One region of the Paraburkholderia sp. GAS82 genome, then DNA from elsewhere that is predicted to be linked to it. Evidence: predicted binding sites of a transcription regulator. Region 1 holds the regulator's gene; each other region holds the start of a gene.
What was found. Region 1 encodes FNR, which switches genes on or off when oxygen is low (the NO sensors DNR and NnrR bind a similar motif). Its sites were predicted from a motif close to TTGATNNNNATCAA; they were not measured.
Positions count from the first base shown of each region.

Region 2: cyoA (ubiquinol oxidase subunit II) is a predicted target of FNR. The motif match lies at 2,298-2,311, and genes of this name have one in related genera.
Region 3: cyoA (ubiquinol oxidase subunit II) is a predicted target of FNR. The motif match lies at 3,725-3,738, and genes of this name have one in related genera.

Region 1 is NZ_JBNDLX010000007.1:437,569-443,363, forward strand. It holds gene P3T17_RS23790 (MFS transporter) at 1-1,263, opposite strand, end outside; gene P3T17_RS23795 (FadR/GntR family transcriptional regulator) at 1,421-2,110, opposite strand; gene P3T17_RS23800 (universal stress protein) at 2,386-2,859, shown strand; gene fnr (fumarate/nitrate reduction transcriptional regulator Fnr) at 2,936-3,694, shown strand; gene P3T17_RS23810 (SUMF1/EgtB/PvdO family nonheme iron enzyme) at 3,852-5,174, shown strand; gene P3T17_RS23815 (hypothetical protein) at 5,324-5,795, opposite strand, start outside.
Region 2 is NZ_JBNDLX010000001.1:846,967-852,761, reverse strand. It holds gene cyoB (cytochrome o ubiquinol oxidase subunit I) at 1-1,282, opposite strand, end outside; gene cyoA (ubiquinol oxidase subunit II) at 1,286-2,179, opposite strand; gene P3T17_RS03740 (ABC-F family ATPase) at 2,561-4,153, opposite strand; gene P3T17_RS03735 (dodecin) at 4,354-4,560, shown strand; gene P3T17_RS03730 (BMP family ABC transporter substrate-binding protein) at 4,697-5,791, opposite strand.
Region 3 is NZ_JBNDLX010000020.1:300-6,094, reverse strand. It holds gene cyoD (cytochrome o ubiquinol oxidase subunit IV) at 1-52, opposite strand, end outside; gene cyoC (cytochrome o ubiquinol oxidase subunit III) at 53-658, opposite strand; gene cyoB (cytochrome o ubiquinol oxidase subunit I) at 658-2,652, opposite strand; gene cyoA (ubiquinol oxidase subunit II) at 2,656-3,549, opposite strand; gene P3T17_RS37050 (complex I subunit 4 family protein) at 3,867-5,414, opposite strand.

The sequences.
Region 1 (5,795 bases):
GCCGAGCACCTGCAACGCGTCCGCGACGCCCGTCTCGTAGCGGCGGTTGATGATCGTGGCGACGATGCTGGTACCCAGCATCCCGCCCACCATCCGGCTCGACTGCAACAACGCCGTCGTGATGCCGAAGCGCTCGCGGCCCGCGATCTCCTGGCCGAAGACGTTCAGATTGTTGAGAATGAAGCCGAGTCCGATGCCGACCGCGCCCATCGCCAGTTCGAGATAAAGATGCGGTGTGGCCGGCGTCGCCAGTGCGATCCCGACCGAAGCGATCACCAGCAGCATGAAACCGATCGACAGGATCAGCGTCGGCTTCGGCAAATGAATCACAATCCGCGTGTTGATCAGACTGCCGAGCGCGATGCAGGCGGCGATCGGCGTCGCAAGCAGTCCGGCCTCCTGCGGAGTCAGCCCAAAGCCGCCCTGCAGTAGCAACGGCGCGAAGAAAATCAGCGAAAACATCACGAAACCGGACAGCAGCGAGAGGGTGAACAGCGTCACGAGCTGGGCGTCCCTGAACAGGTCGAGCGGAATGATGGGGTGCGTCGCCCGGCGCTCGCAAACCAGCAGCGCGCCGGTGCCAAGCACGACGAACGCCGCCAGCAGCAGATTGGCCGTTGTCAGCCCCGACTTGGGCACCGCCTCGATAAACGTCTGCAGGCCGCCCAGCACGAGCGCCACCAGCACCGCCCCGCTCCAGTCGATACGCACCTCGCCGGTCACGGCACGCCGGTAATTCGGCAGATGCGCCCAGATGAAATACAGCGCAAGCGCGCCGACCGGCAGATTGACGAGGAAGGTAGAACGCCAGCCGAACTGCTGGCTCAGCCAGCCGCCGAGCGAGGGCCCCGCCGCCGTGCCGATGCCGTAAGCCGCCGCCATGATGACCTGCCAGCGCACCCGCGCGCGGGCGTCGGGGAACAGATCGGGAATCGAGGCGAACGCGGTGCCGACCATCATCCCGCCGCCTACGCCTTGCAGGCCGCGCGCCACCACGAGGAACGGCATGGTGGGCGCCACGCCGCACAGAAGCGAGGCGACCGTGAAGACGATCACCGCTGCGATCACAAAGCGCTTGCGGCCGAAATAGTCGCCAAGGCGCCCGAACACCGGCACCGTCACCACGGACGCCAGCAGGTAGGCACTCGCGATCCACGCGTAAAACTCGAAACCGCGCAACTCGGAGACGATCGACGGCAGCGCGGTGCTGACCACGGTCTGGTCGAGGGCGACCAGCATGTTGACGAGGGCGATGCCGAGCATTGCCAGCAGCGCGTCACGGAAAGGCAGGGGGCGGGGAAGATTCACTTCGGCACGACGCGGCGTAGCGCGTAAAGGAGCATGAGGGAGCCAGACACGAGGCCGGACCGTTCAAAAAAAACGGGCCGCGTTCGACGCGGCCCGCAGAGACTGGGATAACTCAGGAACCGAACATCCGCTCGAGCGCATTTTCGAGGTGCGCGCGCATCGCCCGGCCGGCCCCGGGGCCGTCCTTGCGGCGGATTGCTTCGAGCACCGCGAGATGCTCGGCCTGCACCAGCCGCTGCCGCTCGACCGTCTTCACCAGCGACAGGTTGCGCGACAGGTTCATGCTGAACACGATCTGCTCTTCGATAAAGGACATCACGGTAATGAAGAATGGATTCTTCGACGCCCGCGCAACCGCCAGGTGAAACGAGAAGTCGTCCTTCGCGCCGATCCCCTGGGTTTCGACGATGCGCTCCAGCTCGTCCCACGCGAACTGTATCGCGTCGATGTCGTCCACTTCGGCTTTTTCCGCGGCGAGTTCGGCGGCACCGCCCTCTGTGACAATGCGAAATTCGTAGCAGCGACGGATATCGGAGAGGGTTTCGAGCGGCGCAAAGCGGCGCACGTCTGGATCGGGGCGACGCGCGACCGTAGTGCCGGAGCCGTGCCGCGTCACGATGATGCCGTCGGCACGCAGACGGGCCAGCGCCTCGCGTACCGTGGGCCGCGAGGTCTCGAAGCGCTCGGCCAGCGCGTGTTCGGTGGGCAGCCGCTCGCCTTCCTTGTACTCGCCTTCGAGTATGCGATTGAGGATGTCGCCGTAGATCTTGTCGGGCAGGCCCGTCGATTTGCGCTCGTTCATCATCGATGAAGGTTTCAGCTTGTCAGAATAGGCCACAATTGTAAGGCAAACAGGGTGGATTGCCTGCTCAAAGATTGGTTAGGTGGACTGCACGCCCGCCGCAAAGGCTCACCGGACGGCGTTCCGCCTATATGACCCTACCTGCGGAAATTTGCCAAGTGTTTGATTTACATCCCGACAAAAAAACACAATCCCGCACATGATCTAAGCTGAAACCGGCAATCAGGCGGCAACAGGCGCAGCCGGTCCCGAACCCTTTCCACGCGGAGTCCAACATGTACAAACGTATCCTCGTAGCGGTCGACGGCAGCAATACCTCGCGCCGCGCATTTGAATCTGCGCTGAACCTGGCGGGTTCCATGGGCGCGGTACTCCAGCCGTTCTACGTCGTCGAAAACACGCCAATGTATTTCGAGGCGCCCGGCTATGACCCGTCTATCCTGCGTAACCGGCTGATCGAACAGGGCAAGGAACTGGGCGCAGAATTTACCCAGGCGATGCGCGAAAAAGGCGTTTCCGGCGAGGTGGCGGTCGCCGAGGCCACGGCGGTCGACGATGTCGCCACCGTGGTGCTGAAGGCCGCCGCCGCGTTCAACGCCGATCTGCTCGTCATGGGCACGCACGGGCGCCGGGGCGTCCAGCGGCTGTTCCTCGGCAGCGTTGCCGAACGCTGCGTGCGTCAGGCTGCGCTACCTGTGCTGCTGGTGCCTTCGGCGGCAGGACAGGAGCACGACGCCGCATCGGCTTGACGCGTCATTTTGCCGCGAAACGGTGGATAACCACGGTGGGACAATGGATTAATTCCCTTACAAACGGTCGTACACCATGCTTACGCCCACCGCCGTAGTTCGGCCTCCAGCCCGTCGCCGCCGCCCCTCCACCAGCCTGCCGGTACCCCGCAGCATCGCGCGCTGCTCGAACTGCGCGATGCGGCCGCTCTGCATGCCGCAAGGTCTCTCCCCGGACGAACTGCCGAAGCTCGAAGCGCTCATCTGCAGCGCGCGCCCGGTCCAGCGCGGCGAGACGCTATACCGCTCCGGCGACGCGTTCGGCAATCTGTATGCGGTGCGCTCCGGCTCGCTGAAAACCACCCTGGCTTATCGCGACGGCCGCGAGCAGGTCACGGGCTTGCGCCTTGCCGGCGAGGCACTCGGCTTCGACGGCATCAGCGAAGACCGGCACGCCTGCAGCGCAACCGCGCTGGAAGACAGCACCGTCTGCATCATTCCGTACGTCAAGCTCAAGCGTCTGTGCCGCGACATCGGCTCCATGCAGGAGCGTCTGCACAAGCTGATGGGCGAGCAGATCGTCCGCGAGGCCGCGCAAATGATGGTGCTCGGCTCGCTGTCCGCCGACGAACGGGTTGCCGCGTTCCTGCTCGATGTATCGGAACGCAACGCAAAACGCGGATATTCGTCCGCGGAATTCAACCTGCGCATGACGCGCGAGGACATGGGCAGCTATCTCGGCACCACGCTGGAAACCGTGAGCCGCACCCTGTCAAGATTTCAAAAGCGCGGCCTGATCGACACGCAAGGCAAGTTCATCCGTATCGTCGATCTGGACGGACTGCGGCACGTGTAAGCCGTGAGGCGTCACACGGCGCGGCCCCGCGCGCCGCGCCTGTCCCCGGACGCTTCAGTTCCACCACCATCCGCCTCCCCTGTGGCTCCGCCTTGGCACGTCTCCTGCGACTGCGGTACAGTCTTCAAACTGTCCCCCATCCAGGAGACCCGGCGACATGAATCGTGACCCCACCCCGCATCATCCGCTAGTCCAGCGCCTGATCGACGCGCGTCAGATCACAGACGCCCTCTTCTCCATCGTCAAACCCGAGTACCTGTACGAACGGCCGATCCGCGAGCGTCACCGGGTCGTGTTCTACATCGGCCATCTCGAGGCGTTCGACCGGAATCTGTTCGATCAGCGTCTGTGCACGTTGCCCGCTTTCAATGCTTCGCTCGACCAGTTGTTTGCCTTCGGCATCGACCCGGTCGACGGCGGCCTGCCGACCGACGTGCCCGACGACTGGCCGTCGCTGGAGGCCGTGCACGGCTACGGCCAGCAGGCACGCGAACAGATCGACCGTGAACTGGCGGCCTTGAACATCGACGGCGACCCCGAGGCGGATGACGCCCAGGATGCCACGGCCGCGCAGTTGCTGAACGTGGCCATCGAGCACCGTCTGATGCATGCCGAGACGCTCGCCTACATGCTGCATCAGTTGCCGCTTGCGTGGAAGGTAGGCGCACCTGGCCGCGAAGACGGCCAGGCGGCGACGAGTTCCGAGCGTCGCACCTTCGGGCCGGAAGAAGCGGCCATGGTCCAGGTGCCGGCTGGTTCGACGCTGCTCGGCATGCCGCGCGACAGCGGCCGCTTCGGCTGGGACAACGAGTTCGGAGAACTGCGCGTCGACGTGCCCACCTTCGAGATTGACCGCTACATGGTGACGAACGGCGCCTTCCGCGAGTTCCTGCTTGCCGGTGGATACCACCAGCGGGCCTGGTGGAAAGACAAGGACTGGGTCTGGAAGGAGAGCGAGGGCATCAGCCACCCCGCCGGCTGGTCGCAACGCGACGGTGACGGCGAGTGGATGCTGCGCACCATGTTCGAAGAGATCCCCTTGCCGCTCGACTGGCCGGTCTACGTCAGCCACGCGGAAGCCAGTGCGTACGCCCGCTGGGCCGGCAAAGCATTGCCAACCGAAGCGCAGTGGCAGCGCGCCGCGCACGGCGCCCCGCACGCAGCATCAGGCAACTTCGATTTTCGCAGCTGGGATCCGCAGGCCGTGGATGCGCATCCCGACAACATCAGCGCATTCGGGGTGGAAGGTCAGTTCGGCAACGGCTGGGAATGGACCTCGACGTTGTTCGATGCGTTGCCGGGGTTCGAGCCGTTTCCGTTCTACCTGGGATACTCAGCGAATTTCTTCGATGGGCAGCATTACGTATTGAAGGGTGGTTCGCCACGCACCGCGCAATGCATGTTGAGACCCGCGTTTCGAAACTGGTTTCAAGCGCATTATCAGTATGTGTATGCGGGGTTTCGGTGTGTGCGCGGGTGACAAACAAAGCGTAAGTTGATCGTCAAAACAGCCTTATGCTTTATTGCAAATACTGGCCGACTTATGCTTTATTTTCCCCACCCAAAGCGAATATGGAGGCGAGCAGAAAACGTGCGGGGTGTCTCGGGACGAGTATGAGCTGCCCCCAACTAAAGCTTACCTCGTATTACCAGTTTCAGTATGCGACTGCTTTCCGTGCCGGGCCAGAACCCTGCCCCTGTCTCCGAGCGAGCAACGCACTCTGTAAGCCGGCCGCCCGTCGCCTCAACTTCTCTCTTGATCTCATGCAGCCTTTGCACGAGCCGTTGCCTACGCGCGCGACGCCTCTTGGCCCTTTCAATTTCGTCCTTTCTTCTTATGGTGGCTACTAGTTCCGGGAGTATTACTTCCATCCTCCTTGGAGCGACGCGCACCGATTGCGCGAGTTCATGTAACGACATTCCAGGCATCTCACCAGCCGCCTGTTGAAACGCTAGAGCGAGCTCAGCATCGCGGATCGTCCTGCGGCGCGCCCGGGGGATAGCATCGGACGGCTGGTAAGCCCGCTCGATTTTCCCGTCAAGCAGACGTACGAGATTCGCGCCAGTTGTCAAGCATATCGTCATCAGCAAATCGATGGGG
Region 2 (5,795 bases), on a different contig from region 1:
CCACACCGCCGATGATGGCGTTATGGAAGTGGGCGATCAGGAACAGGCTGTTGTGCAGGACAAAGTCCGCCCCGGGGATGGCCATCATCACGCCGGTCATGCCGCCGATCGTGAACGTAATCATGAAGCCGATCGTCCACAGCACCGGGGCGGTGAATTCGAGGCGTCCACGGTAGATCGTGAACAGCCAGTTGAACACCTTCACGCCGGTCGGGATGGCAATGACCATGGTCATAATGCCGAAGAACGCATTGACATCCGCACCCGAGCCCATCGTAAAGAAGTGATGCAGCCAGACGAGGAACGCCAGTACCGTGATCACACACGAGGCGTAAACCATCGTCCGGTAGCCGAACAGCGGCTTCTTCGCAAAGGTCGCGATGACTTCCGAATAGATGCCGAAGGCCGGCAGAACCAGAATGTAGACCTCGGGGTGACCCCAGGCCCAGATCAGGTTCAGATACATCATCGCGTTGCCGCCGCCATCATTCGTGAAGAAGTGCATGCCGAGGTAACGGTCCAGACCGAGCAGCGCGAGCGCAATGGTCAGGATCGGGAACGTCGCCATGATCAGCACGTTCGAGCACAACGCGGTCCACGTGAACACCGGCATCTTCATCAGCGACATGCCCGGTGCGCGCATCCGGATGATGGTGACAAAGAAGTTGATACCCGTGATCAACGTGCCCACGCCCGACAGTTGCAGACTCCAGATGTAGTAGTCCACCCCCACACCCGGACTGAACTGCAGTTCGGAAAGCGGCGGATACGCGAGCCAGCCAACCTGCGCAAACTCACCGATAACGAGCGACAGGTTGATCAGAATCGCGCTGATCGCGGTCATCCAGAAGCTGAGCGAGTTCAGGAACGGGAACGCGACGTCACGCGCTCCGATCTGCAGCGGCACGATCAGGTTGAACAGACCCACCATCAACGCCATCGCCATGAAGAAGATCATGATGACGCCGTGCGCCGTGAAGATCTGGTCGTAGTGATGCGGCGGCAGATAGCCCGGCGAGTGATAGGCGAGCGCCAGTTGCAGGCGCATCATGACCGCGTCCGCAAAGCCGCGCAGCAGCATCAATACCGCAACCACGATATACATGACGCCGATCCGCTTGTGATCGACGCTGGTGAGCCATTCGCTCCACAGCCATTTCCATTTGCCGAACCACGTCAACGCGCCGAGCGTGGCAAGGACGAGGACCGCCATCAGGGCGCCCGCGCCCATGATGATGGGCTGATCGAACGGAATCGCCGATAGTGTCAGTTTTCCGAACATGTGTTACCCCTTCGTACTGCAATTGCTGTTCTGCAGATCGAGAACGTTGCCGTTGTTGTACTTCGCAATGATGTTGTGGAACAGCTTCGGATCGACCGATGAGAAGTAGCGCACGGGCGCCTTCTCGCTGGGCTGCGCCACGGTGTTGTATTCGTTCATGTCGAGCCGGCCGGACGACGCCTTGACCTTCTCCACCCACGCGTTGAACTGCTCGGGATTGGTGGCGAGTGCCCGGAACTTCATGTCGGAGAAGCCCTTGCCGCTGAAGTTGGCCGACACGCCGGCATAGTCGCCCGCTTCATCAGCGACGAGATGCAACTGGGTCTGCATGCCCGCCATGGCGTAGATCTGGCTGCCCAGACGCGGAATGAAGAACGAGTTCATGACCGAGTCCGACGTGATCAGGAAATTAACGGGCGTACCCACCGGGAAGGCCAGTTGATTGACCGATGCAATGCCGAGATCCGGATAGATGAAAAGCCACTTCCAGTCGAGCGCCACGACCTCGACGTTGATCGGTTTCACCGCCGATTCGATGGGCTTGTAGGGATCGAGCTCGTGCGTGGTCTTCCACGTCAGCACCCCAAGACACAGAATGATGATGGACGGCACCGTCCAGATCACCACTTCGATCGCCGTGGAATGCGCCCATTTCGGCGCGTAGGTCGCGCCGCGGTTGCTGGCCCGGTAGCGCCAGGCGAACCAGAGGGTCATCAGAATGACCGGCACCACGACAATCAGCATCGTGTAGGTCGCTGTGCCGATCAGCGATTTTTCCGCCGCGCCAATGCTGCCTTTCGGATCGAGCACATCGAGCTTGCTGCAACCGGAAAGGCATGCAGCCAACGCGCCCCCCAGGGGTATCCATACCCTGTTGTTAAGGACTCCCTTGTTCATCATATTTGCCTGCTTTTCATTGAACCACCCCTGAAATCCGCTGCATCTTCGCAACACGCAACCCACGCAGTTAAATGCGTACGCCGCCGGATTCTACGAGTGAAAGCTCAGGCGAAATTTGATCTCCGCCAAGGAAAACGCAGAGCGGATGTCATTTTTTGTGGAGGCGGGGACGGCACGCGGGACCGAGCGGGTAAAACAGCGAGCAACGACGCGATTGCCGGCAAGCTACCGGGCATTCGTGGGGAGATAGAAGAATGGAAAACTGGGGGAGATTGAGGCGCGATCGAATCGCGTTACTGCGGGAATCGCGTTGTAACCATCATCAGATCAGGATGGCTACAACGCGAGTTACATCATGAAGCGGCAAGCGCCTCTTGCTTACTGCACGCCCTGGCTAGCCAGGAAATCCTCGTAATTGCCGCCGAAGTCGTACAGCGTGCCATCCGTGCGCACTTCGATAATCCGGTTCGCCAGCCCGCTCACAAACTCACGGTCGTGCGACACGAAAATCAGCGTGCCATCGTATTTGTCGAGCGCGATCTGCAACGATTCGATCGACTCCATGTCCATGTGGTTGGTCGGCTCGTCCATCAGCAGCACGTTGTGGCGGCCCAGCATCAGCTTGCCCCAGATCATGCGGCCCTTCTCGCCACCCGAAAGCACCTTCACCGACTTGCGGATGTCGTCCGCATTGAACAGCAGCCGGCCCAGCGTGCCGCGCACCATCTGCTCGTCGTCGCCTTCCTGGCGGTAGCCGTCGATCCAGTCCATCAGCGTGATGTCGTCCGGAAACTCTTCGTACGTGTCCTGCGGCATGTAACCGACATTCGCGTTTTCGGCCCACTTAACCGTACCGTGCTCAGTCTTGATGCCACCCTGCAGTGAACGCAGCAGCGTGGTCTTGCCGGCGCCGTTCTGGCCGATGATGGCAATGCGCTCGCCCGGCTGCACGCTGATGCTGAAGTTGCTGAAAATCGTGCGTTCGTACTTCTTCGTGATGCTGTCGGCCACCACGGCGATGTTGTGCAGCTTCTTCTCGTATTCGAAGCGGATAAACGGGTTCTGCCGCGACGAGGGCTTGAATTCCTCGATCTTGATCTTGTCGATCATCTTCAGACGGCTGGTGGCCTGGCGGGCCTTCGACTTGTTGGCCGAGAAGCGGCGTACGAAGTCCTGCAGATCGGCGACACGTTCCTTCGCCTTCGCATTGGCATTCTGCTGACGCTCGCGAGCCTGCGTGCTGGCCAGCATGTAGTCGTCGTAATTGCCCGGATAAACCTTCAGCGTGCCGTAGTCCATGTCTGCCATGTGAGTGCAGACCTGGTTCAGGAAGTGTCGATCGTGCGAGATGATGATCATCGTCGAGTTGTACTGGTTGAGCACGTCTTCCAGCCAACGGATCGAGTTGATGTCCAGGTTGTTGGTCGGCTCATCCAGCAGCAACACGTCCGGCTTCGAGAACAGCGCCTGGGCGAGCAGCACGCGCAGCTTCCAGCCAGGCGCCACGTTGCTCATCGGGCCGTTGTGGTCTTCGATCGCAATGCCGATACCGAGCAGCAGTTCGCCCGCACGCGCTTCGGCCGTGTAGCCGTCGTACTCGGCGAACTTCGCTTCGAGTTCGGCGGCGTGCATGTAGTCGTCATCTGTAGCGTCCGGATTCGCGTAGATCGCGTCGCGCTCGGTCATGGCGGCCCACATTTCCGCGTGGCCCATCATTACCACGTCGAGCACGCGCACGTCTTCGTATGCGAACTGGTCCTGGCGCAATTTGCCCAGACGCACATTCGGTTCGAGCATCACGTTGCCCGAACTCGGTTCCAGATCGCCGCCAAGAATCTTCATGAAGGTCGACTTGCCGCAGCCGTTTGCACCAATCAGGCCATAGCGGTTCCCTCCCCCGAATTTGACGGAGATGTTCTCGAAGAGGGGCTTCGGCCCGAATTGCATGGTGATATTGGCGGTAGACAGCACGGCGCGTCCTTTGAATGAATATGCGGCGAACAACCCAATATTTTAGCAGGTTATCAAGATGTTAGCCCGCGCATAGCTGCTTTTACCGCCTTCAGGGACCACTCCGTCCCAGGCATGCCATGTGCGTAACAACCCAGCAATGCGAATGGGGCACGATTGCCTATACTTTTTTCACTAACCTGAAGATGAAGGAGGAGATGATGAAAGACCACGTATACAAGCAGATCGAACTGACCGGCTCGTCTGAGAAATCGAGCGACGATGCGATTCGCACCGCCATTGCAAAAGCGTCCAAAACCCTGCGCAATCTGCATTGGTTCGAAGTGACCGAGACGCGGGGTCACATCGAAGACGACAAGGTCGTGCACTGGCAGGTGACCATCAAGGTCGGTCTGCGGATCGAATAAGTAAAAAAAGCTGCGTCCGTGAGGACGCAGCCCTTGAAAGCAGCGGTTGCTAAACCGCCGCCTTGTCGACTGTCTGCGTTGACCGGCACGCGGCGCCGGCAGTCACCCGCGTCGCACCCGCCAACGCGCGTGGCGATTACTTCGGCAAGTCGCCGTCCACGCCTTCCACATACCAGTTCAGACGCTGCAGTTCCGGATCGGCCAGCGTCTTGCCGGCCGGCACCTTCACGTTGCCCGACTGATCCTTGATCGGACCGGCGAACACATCCCACTTGCCGCTTGCGATCTGGTCGCGCTTCGTTGCGACATCCTTCAGCGCATTGGCCGGAATCGCCGACGTGTTCAGGTCATCCAGGCTGACGGCCTTCTGCGGAATGCCCCACCACACCGGATCGTTCTTCCACTTGCCATCCAGCACCTGCTGGACCACCGCCGTGTAGTACACGCCCCAGTTGCCGACCACCGAACCCAGGTGAGCGTCAGGACCGAACTTCTTCATGTCCGAATCCCAGCCGAATGCATGCACGTGCTTTTCCGAAGCCGTGGCCAGCGTGGCGCTCGAATCGGTGTTCTGCAGCAGCACGTCGGCGCCCTGGCCGATCAGCGTTTCCGCGGCCTGCTTTTCCTTGCCCGGATCGAACCAGCTATTGATCCAGATGACCTTGGTGTGGACCTTCGGATTGACCGAACGCGCGCCGAGCGTGTACGCGTTGATGTTGCGGATCACTTCGGGAATCGGCACCGAGGCCACGAAGCCGAGCGTGTTGGTCTTCGTCACGTAGCCTGCGGCGACGCCGGCGAGGTACGCGCCCTGATACATGCGCACGTCATAGGTGCCGAAGTTAGGCGCCTTCTTGTAGCCGGTGGCGTGCAGGAACACGGTGTCCGGGAAATCCTTCGCAACCTTCAGTTCGAAATCCTGATAGCCGAAGCTCGAACCGATGATGATCTTGTTGCCCTTGTTCGCCAGATCGCGGAACACGCGCTCCGAGTCGGCCGATTCCGGCACGTTCTCGACGCGGGTGACCTTGATCTTGCTGCCGAACTTGGCCTCGACTTCCTTCGAGCCCTGATCGTGCGCATAGGTCCAGCCGGCATCCCCTGGGTTGCCGAGGTAGACGAATGCGACGCCGGGCACATCGGCCGCCTGTGCCGGTTGCGTCAGCGTGACGCCGAGACTGAGCGAAAGCGTACCCAGCGCCGCGGCGGTCAGCAGATTTCTTCTCTTCATGTTT
Region 3 (5,795 bases), on a different contig from region 1:
TGCCGAAACTGCCATGGCTTTCACCCGAGTGAGCGGTATGGGCGTGGTCCATTTAAATCACACTCGTAAGGTAGACAAAGGTAAAGACACCGATCCAGACGATGTCCAGGAAGTGCCAGAAGAGGCTCAGGCACGTCAGGCGCGTCAGTTCGCGCTCGGTCAGTTCAGGACTGCGGATCACCTGCACGCTCAGGACGATCATCCACAGCAGGCCACAGGTCACGTGCAAACCGTGCGTGCCGACCAGCGTGAAGAACGACGACCAGAACGCGCTACGGTCCGGACCTGCGCCCATCGCGATCAGGTGCGAGAACTCGCGCAGTTCAAGCACGAGGAACGATGCACCGAGCAGGAACGTCACCGCGAGCCAGCCGAGCAGCACACCCTTCTTGCCCTGGTGTGCGCCGATCATCGCGAAGCCGTAGGTAATCGAGCTCAGCAGCAGCGCGGCCGTTTCCAGTGCAACGCCGGGAATTTCAAACAGATCCTTGCCACTCGGGCCACCGGCAAACTGGTGGCTCATCACCGCAAACACGGCGAACAGCGAGGCAAAGATGATGCAGTCGGTCATCAGATACAGCCAGAAACCGAACACCGATTGCGATGGCACGTGGTCCGCGTCGTGGACCTCGTGCGCCAGATGAGTCTTCGTCAACATTAATCCACCTCTGCCAGTTCGAGCGCTTCGCCAGCGCCACTACGACGTTCTTCGATCGCCTGAACCGTGCTGGCAGGGATGTAGTAGCCGTTGTCATTACTGAAGCTGCGACCGATCACCGTGCCGATCGCGCCCACCAGGCCAATGATCGCCAGCCACCAGATGTGCCAGATTGCGGCGAAGCCGAGCACCAGGCTGAACGCGGCAATGAAGAAACCTGCGCTCGTGTTCGACGGCATGTGAATGTCGCGGTACACCGGCTTGGTCTTGTCGGTCTTCGCGCGTTGCTTCATGTCGGTGAACGCATCCAGCTCATGCACCGTCGGCACGATAGCGAAGTTGTAGACCGGCGGCGGCGACGTGGTCGACCATTCCAGCGTACGGCCATCCCACGGATCGCCGGAAACGTCGCGGTTCTGCGGCAGGTTGCGGTCGCGAATGCTGACGAAGATCTGCAGCAGTTGCAGGCCGATACCGATTGCGATCAGCACAGCACCCACTTCGGCCAGCAGCAGCCACGGATGCCATTGCGGGTTGTCGTAGTGATTCAGACGGCGCGTCATGCCCATGAAGCCCAGCACGTACAGCGGCAGGAAAGCGATCCAGAAACCGATTTGCCAGAACCAGAACGAGGCCTTGCCGAGCTTCTGGTTCAGCTTGAAGCCGAATGCCTTCGGGAACCAGTAGTTGAAGCCAGCCAGATAACCGAACAGCACGCCGCCGATGATCACGTTGTGGAAGTGAGCGATCAGGAACAGGCTGTTGTGCAGCACGAAGTCCGCGCCCGGAATCGCCATCATCACGCCGGTCATACCGCCGATCGTGAAGGTGACCATAAAGCCGAGCGTCCACAATACGGGCGTCGAGAACTCGAGGCGGCCCTTGTAGATCGTGAACAGCCAGTTGAAAACCTTCACGCCGGTCGGAATCGCAATGATCATGGTCGCGATGCCGAAGAAGGCATTCACGTCCGCGCCCGAACCCATCGTAAAGAAGTGGTGCAGCCACACGAGGAACGACAGCACCATGATCGCGCAGGTCGCGTAGACCATGGTCTTGTAGCCGAACAGCGGCTTCTTCGCGTACGTCGCAATGACTTCGGAGAAGATACCGAACGCGGGCAGGATCAGGATGTAGACCTCCGGATGGCCCCACGCCCAGATCAGGTTCAGATACAGCATGGCGTTGCCGCCGCCTTCATTCGTGAAGAAGTGCATGCCGAGGTAACGGTCGAGGCCGAGCAGCGCCAGGGTAACCGTCAGAATCGGGAACGCAGCCATGATCAGCACGTTCGTGCACAGCGCGGTCCACGTGAACACCGGCATCTTCATGAACGTCATGCCCGGCGCGCGCATCTTGACGATCGTGACGAAGAAGTTGATACCCGTGAGCAAGGTGCCGATACCCGAGAGCTGCAAGCTCCAGATGTAATAGTCGACGCCGACGCCTGGGCTGAATTGCAGTTCCGACAGCGGCGGATATGCCAGCCAGCCCGTCTGAGCAAATTCACCGATCACGAGCGAGATGTTGATCAGGATGGCGCTGACTGCCGTCATCCAGAACGACAGCGAGTTCAGGAACGGGTACGCCACATCGCGTGCGCCGATCTGCAGCGGCACGATCAGGTTCATCAGACCCACCATGAACACCATCGCCATGAAGAAAATCATGATGACGCCGTGCGCGGAGAAGATCTGGTCGTAGTGATGCGGCGGCAGATAGCCAGGGTTGTGATACGCGATCGCCAGTTGCGTGCGCATCATGATTGCGTCGGCGAAGCCGCGCAGCAGCATGATCATCGCCACGACGATGTACATCACGCCGAGTTTCTTGTGGTCGACCGACGTGAGCCACTCGGTCCACAGGTAGCGCCACTTGCCGAAATATGTCACGGCGCCGAGCACCGTAACCGCGCCGATGCCCATCAGGGCCGCGGCGAACATGATGATCGGCTCGTGGTACGGAATCGAGTCGAGGGTTAATTTACCGAACATGCGTTACCCCTTGGCCTTGCAGTTGCTATCGTCTTTCATATCCATGACGTTGCCGTTGTTATAGCGGGCAATGATGTTGTGAAAGAGCTTTGGATCGACCGACGAGAAGTAGGTGACCGGCGCTTTCTCGCCCGGCTGCGACACGACGTTGTAGCGGTTCATGTCGAGGCGGTCCGACGATGCGCGCACCTTGGCAACCCACGCGTTGAATTCTTCCGGGGACGAGGCGATCGCGCGGAACTTCATGTCCGAGAAGCCCTTGCCGCTGAAGTTCGCCGACTCGCCGGCGTAGTCGCCTGGCTCATCCGCGATCAGATGCAGCTTCGTCTGCATGCCTGCCATTGCGTAGATCTGGCCGCCGAGTTGCGGGATGAAGAACGAGTTCATCACCGAGTCCGACGTGATATTGAAGTTGACCGGCGTGCCCACGGGAAGCGCGAGCTGGTTGACCGACGCGATGCCCAGATCGGGGTAGATGAACAGCCACTTCCAGTCGAGTGCGACTACTTCGACGTTGATCGGCTTCACGCTCGATTCAAGCGGACGGTACGGATCGAGCTCGTGCGTGCTCTTCCACGTCAGTACGCCGAGGAACAGGATGATCAGCGTCGGAATCGTCCAGATCGCGATCTCGATGCCCGTGGAATGCGACCAGGTGGGTCGGTATTCGGCGCTCTTGTTCGACGCGCGATAGCGCCAGGCGAACAGCAGCGTCATGGCAATGACCGGAATCACGACGATGAGCATGGCCCATGTCGACGTCGCGATCAGGTTACGCTCCGCGATTCCCACACTGCCCTTGGAATTCAGCAGATCGAGATTGCTACAGCCCGAGAGCAGCGCAACCAGGCCAATGGCGACTGTGCTCATCGCCCCCCGTAGAGTTTTTTCTTTCATATCGATTGCCTGCTCTTTACGACTGTGACGAACAACATCCGACCGCTCTCCATTAGTAAGCGGTCGCATAGTAAAGCCGTGCTATCTCGTTATAAACAGCGATTTTTGCAACGATCTGTTGCGAGCGTGAAGTGTGTGACACGTTGCCGCACAATCCTGCGCACATGATCGGCGCTTGCCGTACATCAAGAGATAAAACAACTGCTTCAGCTATGGACCGCGAGCAAGTAACGACCGCACATCTGCGCGATCGCACGCGCTTCAGGTAGCGCGTCGTATCGTGTTAGCGGCACGACGCAGCTACACAATCAATGCACTCAACCCGGCGCGTGTGTTGCGTTTACCGCAGCGCGTGCTTGCAAATGCTCTGCGTTCTCGACAGCAGCGGACTCGACCGGTTGTGCCGGACGACTGGTCTGCGCGAGCAGGCTGGTCGACGTCGGGTTGATTGCATCCGTGAACGGCTTCGGATAGATGCCGATCGCGAGTACCAGTACCGCCATTGCGCCGAGCAGGACGAACTCGCGCTTGCCGAGGTCGGTCAGCTTCGCGACGCGTGCATTGGCGATCGCGCCGAAGATCACGCGCTTGTACATCCACAGCGTGTAGGCGGCGCTCAGGATCACCGTCAGCGCAGCAATTGCGCCGATCCAGAAGTTGAAGCCGATCGCGCCCATCAACACCATGAACTCGCCGACGAAACCTGCCGTGCCCGGCAAGCCGACGTTGGCCATCGAGAACAGCATCACGAAGACAGCGAACTTCGGCATGGTGTTGGCGACGCCACCGTAGGCGTCGATCGAGCCGCTTTGCGTGCGGTCGTACAACATGCCCGTGCACAGCAGCATGGCGCCGGACACGACGCCGTACGAGATCATTTGCATGATCGCGCCTTCCTGGCCGAGCGGATTGAAGATGAACAGACCCAGCGTGACGAGACCCATGTGGGCGATCGACGAGTAAGCGAGCAGTTTGCGGATATCGGTTTGCACGAGCGCGAGCAGGCTCGAGTAGATCACGGCGACCAGCGACAGCGTGATCATTGCCGGCGCGAAGAAGTGGCTGGCTTGCGGGGTGATCGGCAACGCGAAGCGCAGCAGACCGTAGCCGCCGATCTTCAGCATGCCGAGCATCACGGCGGCGCCGGTTGGGCCGTCGAGGTGGACGTCAGGCAGCCAGGTGTGCACCGGCCACATGGGCACCTTCACCGAGAAGGCGGCGAGGAAGCCGAGGAAAATCAGCGCTTGCGGCACGAAGTCCAGATGCGCGTTGCGCCAGACTTCGAGGTCGAAGCTGTGGGTCTGCGCGAACAGATAGAGCATCGAGATCAGCATCATCAGCGAGCCGATCAGCGAGAAGAAGAAGAACTTGACCGCGGCGTACGAGCGGTTCTTGTTGCCCCACGTACCGATCAGCAGGTACAGCGGAATCAGCGTCGCTTCAAAGAAGATGAAGAACAGCATGCCGTCCAGCGAACTGAACACGCCCTGCATGAAGCCCGACAACATGAGGAACGAGCCGAAGTATTGCGCGCTGCGCACCGTGATGGATTGCCAGCCCGCCACCACGATCACGACCGTCGTCAGTGCAGTCAATACGATCAGCCACAACGAGATCCCGTCTACGCCCAGGTGCCACGCAATGTCGAACGACGGCAGCCACTTCACGTTCTCCACGAACTGCATTGACGGCAACCCGTTCGTGAAACCAGCAACCAGCGGGATCGCAGGCACGAGGCCGGCAAGTGCACCGATGAGCGCGAGCCAACGAGCCCGGCCAGGCGAACCCGAACCCACTCGCAGAACGATGATGCCCGCCACAATGGGGACCCAGATCAGAAGGCTTAGAAGCGGTGCGGATTGCATTTATTCTTTAAAGACTGAAGCAGGAAAACGTCCGGATCAAAACCGTCAAACTGAAAGCATTGAAATTTATATTACATTTCGACTTCATTTGACGGGTACAACGCTTGATTCGGGGGCCAGGTCAACGTGTCCAAATGACGCATAGGCATCAAGGGTTAACGAGCATAACCTGAAATTAAGATTTTTGCAGCGCCGCAAACAGGTGTTAAGTAATTAGTGCAGTAGTCGGTAGACTCTATTGTGGACTTCGGTGTTGCGTGCTTAACACTAAATGTGCGTTTGCACAAATTTTGGACGTGTTCCGTGGAAGAGCGTCCTGTTTTGGTGCACGGCGGAAGCGGTTTGAATGGTTTGGTAAGGCTGGGAGCTGGCGCGGCGGAA